Sinorhizobium fredii NGR234: one gene and its partners. The protein of the gene in region 2 binds, or shares a complex with, the protein of the main gene of each other region. Links are inferred from orthologs where the notes say so. Each region holds a gene or a part of one and is shown on either strand. Other genes may lie near its edges.

The links.
Region 1: the proteins of NGR_RS16850 (region 2) and pnp are in contact, whole or in part, in a cryo-EM structure (PDB 9QH0), measured with the Escherichia coli proteins. The link is inferred for Sinorhizobium fredii NGR234 from one-to-one orthologs.
Region 3: the proteins of NGR_RS16850 (region 2) and eno are in contact, whole or in part, in a solved structure (PDB 2FYM), measured with the Escherichia coli proteins. The link is inferred for Sinorhizobium fredii NGR234 from one-to-one orthologs.

What each region holds. Positions count from the first base shown.
Region 1 is NC_012587.1:3,790,458-3,794,765, reverse strand. Bases 1,309-4,308 are described here. They hold pnp (polyribonucleotide nucleotidyltransferase), read right to left. Parts: upstream 3,886-4,308; coding sequence 1,732-3,885; downstream 1,309-1,731. Other genes in these bases: rpsO (30S ribosomal protein S15), read right to left, coding at 4,237-4,308; NGR_RS28980 (class I SAM-dependent methyltransferase), read right to left, coding at 1,309-1,652. In the rest of the region: enoyl-ACP reductase FabI, read left to right, coding at 1-427; more of NGR_RS28980, read right to left, coding at 636-1,308. UniProt on the Escherichia coli protein: Involved in mRNA degradation. Catalyzes the phosphorolysis of single-stranded polyribonucleotides processively in the 3'- to 5'-direction. Also involved, along with RNase II, in tRNA processing.
Region 2 is NC_012587.1:1,174,722-1,180,644, forward strand. Bases 983-4,289 are described here. They hold NGR_RS16850 (Rne/Rng family ribonuclease), read right to left. Parts: upstream 3,964-4,289; coding sequence 1,183-3,963; downstream 983-1,182. Other genes in these bases: NGR_RS16845 (pyridoxal phosphate-dependent aminotransferase), read left to right, coding at 983-1,095. Also shown: more of NGR_RS16845, read left to right, coding at 1-982; NGR_RS16855 (N-acetylmuramoyl-L-alanine amidase), read left to right, coding at 4,788-5,923. UniProt on the Escherichia coli protein: Endoribonuclease that plays a central role in RNA processing and decay. Required for the maturation of 5S and 16S rRNAs and the majority of tRNAs. Also involved in the degradation of most mRNAs.
Region 3 is NC_012587.1:1,320,030-1,324,212, reverse strand. The notes cover bases 1,309-4,183. They hold eno (phosphopyruvate hydratase), read right to left. Parts: upstream 3,446-4,183; coding sequence 2,171-3,445; downstream 1,309-2,170. Other genes in these bases: kdsA (3-deoxy-8-phosphooctulonate synthase), read right to left, coding at 3,576-4,183; NGR_RS17675 (FtsB family cell division protein), read right to left, coding at 1,550-1,870; pdhA (pyruvate dehydrogenase (acetyl-transferring) E1 component subunit alpha), read right to left, coding at 1,309-1,412. Also shown: NGR_RS17685 (pyruvate dehydrogenase complex E1 component subunit beta), read right to left, coding at 1-348; more of pdhA, read right to left, coding at 366-1,308. UniProt on the Escherichia coli protein: Catalyzes the reversible conversion of 2-phosphoglycerate (2-PG) into phosphoenolpyruvate (PEP). It is essential for the degradation of carbohydrates via glycolysis.

The sequences.
Region 1 (4,308 bases), 2.6 Mb from region 2 along the record:
CGCCAGGCGGGCCGCCGAACTGATGAGCGACGGCGGCACGATGCTGACGCTGACCTATGGCGGCTCGGTGCGGGTGATGCCGAACTACAACGTCATGGGCGTCGCCAAGGCGGCGCTCGAAGCCTCGGTGCGCTATCTCGCCGCCGATTACGGCGCGCGCGGCATCCGCGTCAACGCCATCTCGGCCGGCCCGATCCGCACGCTGGCGGGCGCCGGCATTTCGGATGCCCGTGCCATGCTTTCCTGGCAGCAGAAGAACTCGCCGCTCCGCCGCACCGTCACCATCGAGGACGTCGGCAGTTCGGCCCTCTACCTGCTTTCGGACCTTTCCCGCGGCGTCACCGGCGAAATCCACTACGTCGATTCCGGCTACAACATCACCTCGATGCCGGCGCTCGAGACCTTGCGCGTCGCCGACTCGGAGTAGACGCACTCTCCAGGCTCGCGCCTTTACCAGGACCTTTGAAGATTGCCCCTCTCCTCGGGTTTAACCCGAGGACTAACCTCTCCCCGCACCCGGGGACAGGGAACTGAGAGCTCGCGGCGAGTCCCTTCGCCCCGCTTGCGGGGAGAAGGTGCCGGCAGGCGGATGAGGGGCGGAGACCGGGAAAAGGGTCGTCTTCAGGTATCGCCGTTCAGCGCTTCGCCCAGAGCACCTTGAAGCGCGCATTGCGGCAGGTCTCGCCATACTCCTTGGCGTTCTCTGCCAGGACCTGCTCGTAAGGCAGGCCGCGATTTGCGACGAGCATGAGCCTGCCGCCCTGCTTTAGCGCCTTCAACGCCGCCTTGATGATCGCTGACCCGATCGCCGGCTCGGCGGCATGCCCCTCGTGGAAGGGCGGATTCATGACGATCAGGTCGTATTTGTCGCGGGTTTCCTCACTGGTCAGGTCGTGCCAGTAGAAACGCGCCGGGGTTGTCGGCGCGTTCGCCTTCACGTTGCGGCGCGCCGCTTCCAGCGCCTCGTGATCGGCCTCGAACAGATCGATGCCCTTGAGCCCGGGGGAGGCCTGCGCCAGCATCACGGAAAGATAACCCCAGCCGGCGCCGAAGTCGGCCGCATGGCCGGTGAAATCCTTCGGCAGGCGCGAGGCGAGAAGTTCCGAACCGGCGTCGACGCGATCATGCGAGAACATGCCTGGTGCTGCCTCGAAGACATCGTCCACCCGCACCGGAGCCTTGGCGAGTTTCTGGATGGCATCGGCCACATCCTCCGGCCGCGTGAACCAGAAGGCGACGCCGTGGTACTTCGGCAGATGGTCGCCATCCCATTCGAATTTGGCGACGCGCTTCTTCAGCGACTGGATGCCGTCTTCCTTGCTGCCGGCAACGACGATGAGGGCGCCCTCGCGCGTGCGCTTCAGCGCCTCGGCGATGCGGTCCTCGTTCTCGCCCTTGTGTTTGCCGCAGAGCACCAGAGCGACGTCATAGTCCTCGCCCGCAACGACAGGGCTCACATCGGCCCGCATCGCCTCAAGGGCCCGATAGAGCGGCCGCAGGGGCTGCACGGCGGAAATCGGTGCCACGAAGCCCTCGGGCAGCCTGTAGCCCGCCTCGGCACCGAGAAAGAGCACACGCTCGCCTTCCCCCGGCGGATCGATGATACCGGTTTCGAAGGGGTGGAACAGGGTTTTCAGCGCGTCGCGGCTCATGGGTCGTTTCCATTCGTCTTACAAGAAAGGGGCGCGGAGCCATCCGCTCCGCGCCCCGTCTCAACTGGCTGAAGCCGGCTTATTCAGCCGCTTCGCCGCCGTCCTTCTTTTCGCCCTTCTCGGCGACGACTTCCTTGCCGGTCGCCTGGTCGACGACCTTCATGGAAAGGCGAACCTTGCCGCGCTCGTCGAAGCCCATCAGCTTGACCCAGACCTTGTCGCCTTCCTTGACGACATCGGTCGTCTTGGCGACGCGCTCGGAGGCGAGCTGCGAGATGTGGACGAGGCCGTCGCGGGCGCCGAAGAAGTTGACGAAGGCGCCGAAATCGGCGGTCTTGACGACCGTTCCCTCATAGATCTGGCCGACTTCCGGTTCGGCGACGATCGAGTGGATCCACTTGCGAGCCGCTTCGATCTCCTTGCCGGAAGAGGAAGCGATCTTGACGGTGCCGTCGTCCTCGATGTTGATCTTGGCACCGGTCTTCTCGACGATTTCGCGGATGACCTTGCCGCCCGAGCCGATGACTTCGCGGATCTTGTCGACCGGAATGTTCATCACTTCGATGCGCGGCGCGAATTCGCCGAGCTGGCCGCGGCTCTCGGATATGGCCTTGGCCATTTCGCCGAGGATGTGGAGACGGCCGCCCTTGGCCTGGTTGAGCGCGATGCCCATGATCTCTTCGGTGATGCCCTCGATCTTGATGTCCATCTGCAGCGAGGTGATGCCGGCTTCGGTGCCCGCAACCTTGAAGTCCATGTCGCCGAGGTGGTCTTCGTCGCCGAGGATGTCGGAGAGAACCGCAAAGCGCTCATCTTCCTTGATCAGGCCCATGGCGATACCGGCGACCGGCTTGGCGAGCGGCACGCCGGCATCCATCAGTGCCAGCGAGGTGCCGCAGACGGTTGCCATCGAGGAGGAGCCGTTCGATTCGGTGATCTCCGAAACGACGCGCAGCGTGTAAGGGAACTGCTCGGCTTCCGGCAGCATCGGGCGAATAGCGCGCCAGGCGAGCTTGCCGTGACCGATTTCGCGGCGGCCCGGGGAGCCCATGCGACCGGTTTCGCCGACCGAGAAGGGCGGGAAGTTGTAGTGCAGCATGAAGCGTTCTTTGTACATGCCAGTCAAGGAATCGACGTACTGTTCGTCTTCGCCTGTGCCGAGCGTGGCAACGACGATCGCCTGCGTTTCACCGCGGGTGAACAGCGCCGAACCGTGCGTGCGCGGCAGAAGGCCGACTTCAGAGACGATCGGGCGAACGGTTTCGAGATCGCGGCCGTCGATGCGGCTCTTGGTGTCGAGAATGTTCCAGCGGACGATCTTGGCCTGCAGGTGCTTGAAGACCGAGCCGATTTCCTCGGCCGTATGGGCCGGGTTCTCGATGCCTTCCGGCAGGAAGTGCTCCTTGACCTTGGCCTTGACGGCGTCGACCGCGGCGTAGCGGGCAGCCTTTTCGGTGATCTTATAGGCGTTGCGCAGTTCGTCCTCGGCGATTGCCAGCATGGCGTTTTCGAGGGCGGAATGATCTTCCGGATCGAATTCGCGCGGCTCCTTGGCGGCGACTTCGGCAAGCTTGATGATCGCGTCGATGACCGGCTGGAAGCCCTGCTGGCCGAAAACGACCGCGCCGAGCATGACGTCTTCCGGCAGTTCCTTGGCCTCCGACTCGACCATCAGCACGGCTTCCTGCGTGCCGGCGACGACCAGATCCAGCGAGGATTCGTCCATTTCGTCGAGATGCGGGTTCAGCACATACTCGCCGTTGATGTAGCCTACGCGGGCACCGCCGATCGGTCCCATGAAGGGGATGCCGGAAAGCGTCAGCGCCGCGGAGGCCGCAACCATGGAAACGACATCGGGATTGTTTTCGAGGTCATGCTGCATGACCGTGACGATCACCTGGGTGTCGTTCTTGTAGCCGTCCGGGAAGAGCGGGCGGATCGGCCGGTCGATCAGGCGCGAGACGAGCGTCTCGTTTTCGCTCGGGCGCCCTTCACGCTTGAAATAGCCGCCGGGGATCTTGCCGGCGGCATAGGTCTTTTCCTGATAGTTCACGGTCAGGGGGAAGAAATCCTGACCGGGCTTCGGTGCCTTGGCGGAAACGACCGTGGCGAGCACGACGGTTTCGCCGTAGGTGGCGAGAACGGCGCCGTCGGCCTGGCGGGCGATCTTGCCGGTTTCGAGCTTGAGCGGACGCCCAGCCCATTCGATTTCTACCTTGTGGGTCTCGAACATGTTCTGTCCTTCATGTGCGGGAGATCGTCCGCGGCTGTTGCAGCGCAGGCGATCTTGGTGCCGCATGGTGTGGCGCATCACGGGCAAGACAACGGGAGGCTTCAAATGGAACCGGCCGCTCACCGCTTTGCCGCGCTCACCCGCATGGAAGCGCTTCGGCAAGCAGGCGCCGAAGCATCCTGCAATCCTGCCCCATGACGGGCCATCGGTTGATCCGCGATACCGGCCCATCCGGCTCGCTGGACATCTCTCCGTTCTAGGCGCCTCCGGCGCCCAGGGAGAGTATTGGCGGGCGCTCAACGCCCAAATAAAAAAGCCGGCGGATCGCCGAGCGACCCGCCGGACAGTCGTTTAGCGACGGATGCCGAGGGCACCGATCAGCTTGCTGTAGCGCGCTTCGTCTTTCTTCTTCAGATAGTCGAG
Region 2 (5,923 bases):
GCGACGCGGCGTCGCGATGCCGGCCATCCGGTCATCTCGATGGCGGTCGGCCAGCCGGCCCATCCCGCCCCGAAGGCGGCGCGCGAGGCGGCGCGGCGGGCGCTGGAGCATGGCCGCCTTGGCTATACCGACGCCCTTGGCACCCTTTCCCTGAAGCGGGCGATCGCCGCCCACTATCAGAGCCGCCACGGCATCGCGCTTGATCCGCAGCGGATCGCCGTCACCACTGGCTCCTCGGCCGGCTTCAATCTTGCCTTCCTGGCTCTCTTCGATCCGGGCGATTGCGTTGCCATCGCCCGGCCCGGCTACCCCGCCTATCGGAACATCATGGCCGCCCTCGGCTTGAGCGTGGTCGAGATTGAAGCAAATGCCGAAACCGGCTTCACGCTCACGCCCGAAAGCCTGGAGCGGGCGGCGGCGCAAGCCGGCAAGCCCCTGAAGGGCGTGCTTCTCGCCAGTCCGGCAAACCCGACCGGCACCGTCACGGGAAGGGCTCGTCTGAAGGCGCTTGCCGACTATTGCCGTGCCCAGTCGATCGCCTTCATCTCCGACGAGATCTATCACGGTCTGACCTTCGCTGGCGAAGAGACCTCGGCGCTGGAGATCGCCGACGACGCGATCGTCATCAACTCGTTCTCGAAGTACTATTGCATGACCGGCTGGCGCATTGGCTGGATGGTGCTGCCGGAAGATCAGATCCGTGTCTTCGAGCGCATCGCCCAAAGCCTCTACATCTCGCCGCCGGAGCTTTCGCAGATTGCCGCGGAGGCGGCGCTTGGCGCGCAGGAGGAACTGGACGGTTACAAGCGGGCCTATGCCGCCAACCGCGATCTTCTGATGAGGCGCTTGCCCGAGTTGGGCCTGTCCATAGCCTCGCCGATGGACGGCGCCTTCTATGCCTATGTGGATGCCAGCCGCTTCACCAACGACAGCATGGCCTTCGCCCGCCGCATGCTGGCCGAGATCAACGTCGCCGCGACACCCGGCTTCGATTTCGATCCGCTCGAGGGGCATCGCACCATGCGTTTTTCGTATGCGGGTTCGGCTGCCGATATGGCCGAAGCGATGGACCGCATTGCGAACTGGTTGAAGTAGCGAGACTTCCAGGCTGCGCAGTCGACGATCACAAACAAAAAAGGCCCGGAAACCTCCGGGCCTTTCGTTTGGTAAGCCTGTGCTTTCTCAGAAGAAACCGCGGCGCTGCCACCAGCCGCCTTTTTTCGGCTTCGCCGATTCTTCTTCGTTGCCGTCGCCCTTGGCGACATTCGACGTGACGACGGGCTCGGAGGCAATCGTCGTCAGATCGCGGTTCGAGCGCGCCGGCTTGGCAGCCTCCAGGTCCGCGACGGCGTCCTCCACTGCAGCAGGAACGGTTTCGTCCGGCTGCGCTTCGACAGCCTGTTCGGCGGCCGTGTCGGCATTTTCCGCTGCTGCCTCGACCGCGACGGCTTTCTTGCGGCTGCGCTTCGGCTTTGCCGGTTTTGCTGCTTCCACGACCGGGACTTCGGCTTCCGCCGGAGCGACCTCCACGGCATGCTCGACGGCCGCGGCTGCAGCAAAATCCGGCTCTTCGGTTTCCGCCCCTGCCTCGGCATCAGCCGACTCTTCACCGGCCTCCGTCGCGAGACCGGCTTCACCCTCGGCTTCGCGGTTGCGGCGGCCGCCCCGCTTGCCGCGACGGCGGCGCTTGCGCTTCTGGTCGCCGTCTGCCGTTGCGGCGTCCTGAGCCTCGCCCTCGTCCTCGCTCTCGTCGGCTTCGTCAACGGCGCCATCGGCCATGTCTTCGGCTTCGGCCGCGACGGATTCCGGGGTCTGGCCTGCGCCCTTGCCGCGCCGGCGCCGACGACGCTTGCGCTTGCGCCCGCCCTGATCGTCGGACGGCTGGGCCTTAGGCTGCTCCCGGCGTTCGGCGGTGATTTCCTCCGCTTCTTCCTCGTCGAGATCTTCCTCGATGACGACGTCTTCGTCTTCGTCTTCCGGTTCAGGCGCGAAATGCAGGAGCTGTTCGATCTTCACCGGATTCTCGACCGGTTCGCCCCGGTCGATCGCGAAGTGCTGAGCGCCCACATGGGCATCGGCATCGATAATGATGGAGACGCCGAAGCGGCGCTCGTAATCGGTGATCGTGCCGCGCTTCTGATTGAGCAGGTAAAGCGCGATCTCCGGGATCGTACGGACCACGATGTCGTGTGTGGTATTCTTGAGCAGATGCTCCTCGATACCGCGCAGGACATGCAGCGCGACCGAAGACTGCGAGCGGACATGACCCGTGCCGTTGCAATGCGGGCAGGTCTGCATCGTGCTTTCGAGCACCGAGGCGCGAATGCGCTGGCGCGACATTTCAAGCAGGCCGAAATGCGAGATGCGGCCGACCTGGATACGCGCCCGGTCGTTCTTCAGGCAGTCCTTGAGCTTCTTCTCGACGGCGCGGTTGTTGCGCTTTTCCTCCATGTCGATGAAGTCGATGACGACAAGCCCGGCGAGATCGCGGAGACGCAACTGCCGCGCCACTTCCTCGGCCGCCTCCAGGTTCGTCTGAAGGGCGGTATCCTCGATCGAGTGCTCGCGGGTGGAACGCCCGGAGTTCACGTCGATCGAAACAAGCGCTTCGGTCTGGTTGATGATGATGTAGCCGCCCGATTTGAGCGTCACCTGCGGCTGCAGCATGCGATCGAGCTGGGCTTCGATGCCGGAACGCGAGAAGATCGGATGCACGTCGCGATAGGGCTGCACGACCTTCGCGTGGCTCGGCATCAGCATCTTCATGAAGCTCTTGGCTTCCTTGTATCCCTCTTCACCGGAAACGATGATCTCGCTGATATCCTTGTTGTAGAGATCGCGGATCGAACGCTTGATCAGGCTGCCCTCCTCATAGACGAGGCATGGGGCAGTCGAGTTCAAGGTGAGCGTGCGGACGTTCTCCCAAAGGCGCATCAGGTATTCGAAGTCGCGTTTGACCTCGACCTTGGTGCGATTCGCGCCGGCCGTGCGCAGGATCACGCCCATGCCCTGCGGCACGTCGAGGCCGCGGGCGATTTCCTTCAGGCGCTTGCGGTCCTGCAGGTTGGTGATCTTGCGGGAGATGCCGCCGCCGCGTGCCGTGTTCGGCATCAGCACCGAATAGCGGCCTGCCAGCGAGAGATAGGTGGTAAGGGCGGCGCCCTTGTTACCACGTTCTTCCTTGGCGACCTGAACGAGAATGATCTGCCGGCGCTTGATCACCTCCTGAATGCGATACTGCTTGCGCGGCTTGCGGACCTGCCGGTCCGGAACTTCTTCCATCGCGTCTTCGGCACCGACGGACTCGATGATTTCCTTCTCGCCGTCATGACCGTCGTCATCGTCGTCATCATCGTCGCGGCGGCGGCGTGCATCCACGTCTTCGGAAATCGAGTCGACATCGACCATTGCGGCCATTTCGCCGCTGCTGCCTTCGTCGCTGGCGTCGGCCTGGACTTCTTCTTTTTGTTCGCTGGTCTTGGCTTTCGCCCGACGGGTGCGCTTCGGCTTGGCCTTGGGCTTTTCCGCCTCTGCTTCCGCCTGGACTTCCGTCGCCGCTTCCGTCGTTTCGGCTACCCCAGGGGCCTCGGCCTCTGCCGGAGCCTCGTCTTTCGGCGGCTCGACGACCTGTTCGCTTGCCGTTTCGACCGGCTCGATCTCTTCCTCGCGGCGGGCCTCTTCGGCTTCCGCCTTCAAGAGCGCCTGACGATCGGCGAGGGGGATCTGGTAGTAGTCGGGGTGAATTTCGGCGAAGGCCAGGAAGCCGTGGCGATTGCCGCCATAGTCCACGAAGGCGGCCTGGAGCGACGGCTCCACTCTGGTCACCTTCGCCAGATAGATATTGCCGCGGATTTGCTTCTTATGTTCCGATTCGAAATCGAATTCTTCTATGCGGTTCCCGCGAACGACAACGACACGCGTCCCCTCTGAGTGGGACGCATCGATAAGCATTTTCTCTGCCATCTAAGCTCTGCTCCTCGGCGCAGAGGAACGGCAGACAGAGACACTTCGCGTGGAAGGCTGTCGAACACGTCGGAAACTGCGCCGGATGTGAAAGGTCCTGTTTGGCGCAGGTGAGGGTGCAGCAGCCAGACGGCAGCCGGAACGATTTCGTCCCGGGGCCTCCTTACTCCTGACCGATACTGCTGAGTCACATCAAAGACCAAACAAGAATGCCAATGTCCTGGGCCTCGAGGGGAGGCCCGATGAATACGCCCACTTGCGGGCATTCGGTGAAAATCACCATCAAGAACTCCGGCCACCGCCGGAAATTGCGATCCAGTGTACGGGAGAAAATGCAGCGACGGCGGATGAACACCTGCGGCCGCGGAAGCATGATACGGTTGCAACCGGCTGTTCCGGCTCGATCACTTCGCTGGCGCCAAGCCTCTACAAAGCTCCGGCTGCCCGGCCGACGATTCTATCCCGTCAACACTTTCTCCTTGTGACGCTTTTATGTTTTCTATGTCACATTGGCAAGGGAAAAGCCTTTGCCGCCACAATATTGATCGATTCGCTTGCCCGGGTGAAATCTGGTGTTCGGAGAGCGTTGCATCGGTTTCGAACCTGTCGCATTGGTCCCTTCCGGTGACGCTGCGTCAAGGTTTGGTTAACCATGAAGGTTCATTGGTGGGTAAGCGATGGTTGCGGCTCTCTGGGCCTTGCGCCGGAACTCGAATGACGATGGGGGAGCCCGGGTGAAGCCTTGCGCAACAGAGCTGCACTGGCCGCAGGCGAAGCGCCTGGCGCGTCGTGCCTTCCATGCGATTGCCGTCCTGGTGGCGGCGATGGCTGCCCCTTTGCCCGCCGCGCGCGCCGCCGACGGGGGGCCGCCTTTGTTGGCCTATGGGGCGCGAGTCGCCGGCGACGATGCGCGCACGCGGCTCGTGATCGAATTCGACCGCAGCCCCGAATTTTCCATTCATTACGTAGCCAATCCGGTTCGCGTCATCATCGACCTGCCGGAGACGTCCTTTGGCCTGAAGCCGGAGAGCCTGGAGCCACGCGGGCTCTTCGACGCAATTCGCTATGGCGGGATGGGCGCGGGGGCCTCGCGGCTGGTGCTGTCCGCCAAGGGGCCGACGGAAGTGACCCATGCGGAAGTGAAGCCGGAGGAAGACGGCAAGGGCTTCCGCCTTATCGTCGATGCGGAGAAAATCGACGGGGCCCGCTTCGACAAGCTTCTCGGTGATCAGCAGTGGACGGGAACGGTGCGCGCCGCCAAGACCGACCGTCCGGCGCTTGCGCCGGCAAGGGCTCCGGGCGCATTCGTCATTGCCATTGACGCGGGCCACGGCGGAATTGACACCGGCGCGATCGGCAGCGTCACCAAGACGGAGGAGAAGCACGTCACGCTCGCCTTTGCGCGCGAGCTGGTGGCGACGCTCAACCGTGAGGCCGGCATCGAAGCCTTCCTGACGCGGGACGGCGACGAGTTCCTGTCCTTGCCGCAGCGCGTCCAGATCGCCCGGCAGAAAGGCGCCAACCTGTTCATTTCGGTCCATGCCGATACGCTGAGGCAGAAGGACATCCGCGGTGCCACGGTCTACACGATCTCCGACAAGGCGTCCGACCACCTCGCGGCCGATCTGGCGGCGCGTGAAAACCTCTCGGATGAGATCGCCGGCATACCGCTGGAAAGCGAACCGGCTGAGGTCGCCGACATCCTCATCGATCTCACCCGCCGCGAAACCCAGGCCTTTTCGGTCAACCTGGCGCGCAGCGTCGTCTCCTCCTTCGAAGGACAGATCGGGCTGATCAACAATCCCCACCGCCATGCCGGCTTCCGCGTCCTGCAGGCGCCGGACGTCCCTTCGGTCTTGCTCGAACTCGGCTTCATGTCGAACAAGGACGACGAGAAGCAGCTGCTCGATCCGGCGTGGCGCAAGAAGGTCTCGGAACTGCTGGCCGTTGCCGTTCGGCG
Region 3 (4,183 bases), 140 kb from region 2 along the record:
CGCCTTCGGCTGGGCCGCGACGGGGGCCGCGGCCGGCGCCGGAGCTTCGGCCGCTGCCGGCTTCGGCGCTTCCGCCTTGGCGGCGGGGATATCGCCGGCGGCTTCGCCGTCCTGGAGCAGCACGGCTATCGGCGTATTGACCTTGACGCCTTCGGTGCCGGCGGCGATCAGCAGCTTGCCGATCGTGCCCTCGTCGACGGCTTCGACTTCCATCGTCGCCTTGTCGGTCTCGATCTCGGCAATGACGTCGCCCGAGGCGACCTTGTCGCCCTCGTTCTTCAGCCACTTGGAGAGCGTGCCTTCCTCCATCGTCGGGGAAAGGGCAGGCATGAGAATTTCTACTGGCATATTCGTCCCTCCCCGGATCAAAGCAGGATGTCGGTATAGAGCTCGGCTACATCCGGCTCCGGATCAGACTGGGCAAAATCGGCGCTGTCGGCGACGATGTCGCGAACCTCCTTGTCGACCTGCTTCAGTTCGTCCTCGCTCGCCCAGCCCTTTTCGACGAGGCGGGCCTTCACCTGCTCGATCGGATCATGCTCCGAGCGCATCTTCTGCACTTCATCCTTCGAGCGATATTTCGCCGGATCGGACATCGAGTGGCCGCGATAGCGATAAGTCAGCATCTCCAGGATGATCGGTCCCTTGCCGGAGCGGCAATGTTCGACAGCCTCGTCGGCCGCAGCCTTGACGGCGCGCACATCCATGCCGTCGACCTGATAGCCCGGAATGCCGAAGGAAGCGCCGCGCTGCGAGAAATCGGTCTGCGCCGAAGCGCGCGACACGGAGGTGCCCATCGCGTATCGGTTGTTCTCGACGATGTAGATTACCGGCAGCTTCCAGAGCGCCGCCATGTTGAAGCTCTCGTAGACCTGTCCCTGGTTGGCGGCGCCGTCACCGAAATAGGCGAGGCTGACATTGTCGTTGCCGCGATACCTGTTGGCAAAGGCAAGGCCGGTGCCGAGCGATACCTGCGCGCCGACGATGCCGTGACCGCCATAGAAATGCTTTTCCTTGGAGAACATGTGCATCGAGCCGCCCTTCCCCTTGGAAAGACCGCCGCGGCGACCGGTAAGCTCGGCCATCACGCCGCGGGCGCTCATGCCGCAGGCCAGCATATGGCCGTGGTCGCGGTAACCGGTGATGACCTGGTCGCCCTCTTTCAGCGCCAGTTGCATGCCGACGACGACCGCCTCCTGACCGATATAGAGGTGACAGAAGCCGCCGATGAAGCCCATGCCGTAAAGCTGGCCGGCCTTCTCCTCGAAACGCCGGATCAGCAGCATTTCGCGATAGGCCTTCAATTCATCTTCCTTGGAAAATTCGGCGATCGTACCGCCGGCGAAGTCCTTCTTGGACGTCTTGGCAGCGGCCTTGCGGCTGGAGACGGACGCGGTTTTTCGCGGAGCCATTCATTCCTCCCAATGGTTAGCCTTTGGTGGGCTACCATAGGGAAAGAAGAGCGCCGCAGCAATGCCATATTTGCATGGCTATCATTCTGTGTAATGCACTGATTTTAAATCATTATTTTTAGTTAACTGAATTTCAGTTAATTCGCCGGGCGGTGAAAAATAACGATCTCATCGCTGCGCGACATGTTGAGCGCGAGGCGAGCCTTCTCATCCAGCATGTCTCTTTCCAACGAACCGTCACTCATCAGTTCGACCTCCTTTTCCAGGATTTGCCGCTTCTGAGTAAGCTCGTCCAGCCGTGCCTGCCGCTCGGCGATCTGGCGATCAAACTCCTCCGTCGCCCTCAAGCCGTAACCGCCATGGATCGAATGATAGCCGAAGTAGGATAGAAAGGCGACCGCGATCACCGGCACTACCAGCCGCCCCAGTCTCCGTTTCTTGTGATGCCGTGTCCACATCGTCAATGCCCTGCTACGCAATACCAAGGCAGACTAGCGTCGATTGATTAACCGACCGTTGACCATGAACGGCAAGGAAAGGGAAACCCGCCGGCCGTGAGGCGGGCGGGTTTTGGATACTAAATCGTCGATCGAGATGTGGCGGATCGCCCCTCTCCTCGGGTTTAACCCGAGGACTAACCCGCTCCCCGCTCGCGGGGAGAGGGGACTGAGGCGGCGCGGCATCTCCCTTCTCCCCGCAAGGGGGAGAAGGTCGCGGCAGCGGGATGAGGGGCCGCGCGGTAGCCAGACGTCTTTTGCTTAACCGCGCAGGATCGAGCGGCCCGCATATGCCGCCTGCAGGCCGAGCTGCTCCTCGATGCGGATCAGCTGGTTGTACTTGGCGAGCCGGTCGGAACGGGCCAGCGAGCCGGTCTTGATCTGACCGCAATTTGTGGCGACCGCGAGATCGGCGATCGTCGAGTCTTCGGTCTCGCCGGAGCGGTGCGACATGACGGCGGTATAGCGGGCCTTGTGCGCCGTCTCGACGGCATCCAGCGTTTCGGAAAGCGAACCGATCTGGTTGACCTTGACGAGGATCGAGTTGGCGACACCCATCTTGATGCCGTCACGCAAGCGCGCCGAGTTGGTGACGAACAGGTCGTCGCCGACAAGCTGGCACTTGTTGCCGATGAGGTCCGTCAACGCCTTCCAGCCGTCCCAGTCGTCTTCGGCCATGCCGTCTTCGATCGAGATGATCGGGTACTTTCCAGCGAGTTCGGCGAGGTATTCGGCCATCGCGCCCGGCTCCAGCGTACGGCCTTCGCCTTCGAGCACATACTTGCCGTCCTTGAAGAATTCGGTCGAGGCGCAGTCGAGCGCGACATACATATCTTCGCCCGGCTTGTAGCCGGCCTTCTCGATCGATTTCATGATGAAGTCGAGTGCTGCCGGAGCCGAGGCGAGACCCGGCGCGAAGCCGCCCTCGTCGCCGACATTGGTGTTGTGGCCTTCGGCGGCGAGCTGCTTCTTCAGCGTATGGAAAACTTCCGAACCCATGCGGACGGCGTCCTTCAGGGTCTCGGCGCCAACCGGCATGATCATGAATTCCTGGAAGTCGATCGGGTTGTCGGCATGGGCGCCGCCATTGATGATGTTCATCATCGGAACCGGCAGGAGATGTGCATTCGGGCCGCCGACATAGCGGTAGAGCGGCAGGCCGGCAGCTTCCGCGGCGGCCTTGGCGATGGCAAGCGACACGCCGAGAATAGCGTTGGCGCCGAGGCGCGACTTGTTCGACGTGCCGTCGAGCTCGATCATCGTCTTGTCGATCTGGATCTGGTTCTCGGCGTCGAGACCGCCGATCGCTTCGAAGATCTCGCCGTTGACGGCGTCGACGGCGCGCTCGACGCCCTTGCCGAGATAGCGGGTACCGCCGTCACGCAGTTCGACTGCTTCATGCGCGCCGGTCGAAGCGCCCGAGGGAACGGCGGCGCGGCCGAAACTGCCGTCTTCGAGATGGACATCGACCTCGACGGTCGGGTTGCCGCGGCTGTCGAGAATCTCGCGGCCGATGATGTCGATGATTGCAGTCATGATCTCTTCCCTGCTTGTGGACGATGATAATGGTGGGCCTGTCTTAATTCATGGCCCTGAAATTACAATGGCGCGCCGGTGGCAATGTCCCGAGCGGCATCGCAGTTCATGAATATTTCATGCGCCGGCTTCAGGCCTTGGATATCGCGTCGAAGGCGAGCAGCTTTTCGAGGAGACGCGGCATGTCCTTGAGCGGCACCATGTTCGGGCCGTCGGAGGGGGCGCTGTCCGGGTCCTCATGCGTCTCGATGAAGACGCCGGCGACGCCGACAGCGACAGCCGCACGCGCCAAGGTCTCGACGAACTCACGCTGGCCGCCCGAGGAGCCGCCCTGCCCGCCAGGCTGCTGCACCGAATGGGTCGCGTCGAAGACCACGGGCGCGCCGAGCCCCGCCATGATTGGCAGCGAGCGCATGTCGGAAACGAGCGTGTTGTAGCCGAAGGACGCGCCGCGCTCGCAGAGAAGCACGTTCGGATTGCCGCTCATGGTGAACTTGGCGAGCACGTTCTTCATGTCCCAGGGCGCGAGAAACTGGCCCTTCTTCACGTTGATCGCGCGCCCTGTTTTCGCCGCCGCGACGAGCAGGTCGGTCTGGCGCGACAGGAAGGCCGGGATCTGCAGGATGTCGATGGTCCCGGCGACTTGCGAGCACTGTTCTTCCGTATGGACGTCGGTCAGCACCGGAAAGCCGAATTCGCGCTTGAGATCGGCAAAGATCTCCATCGCCTTCTCAAGGC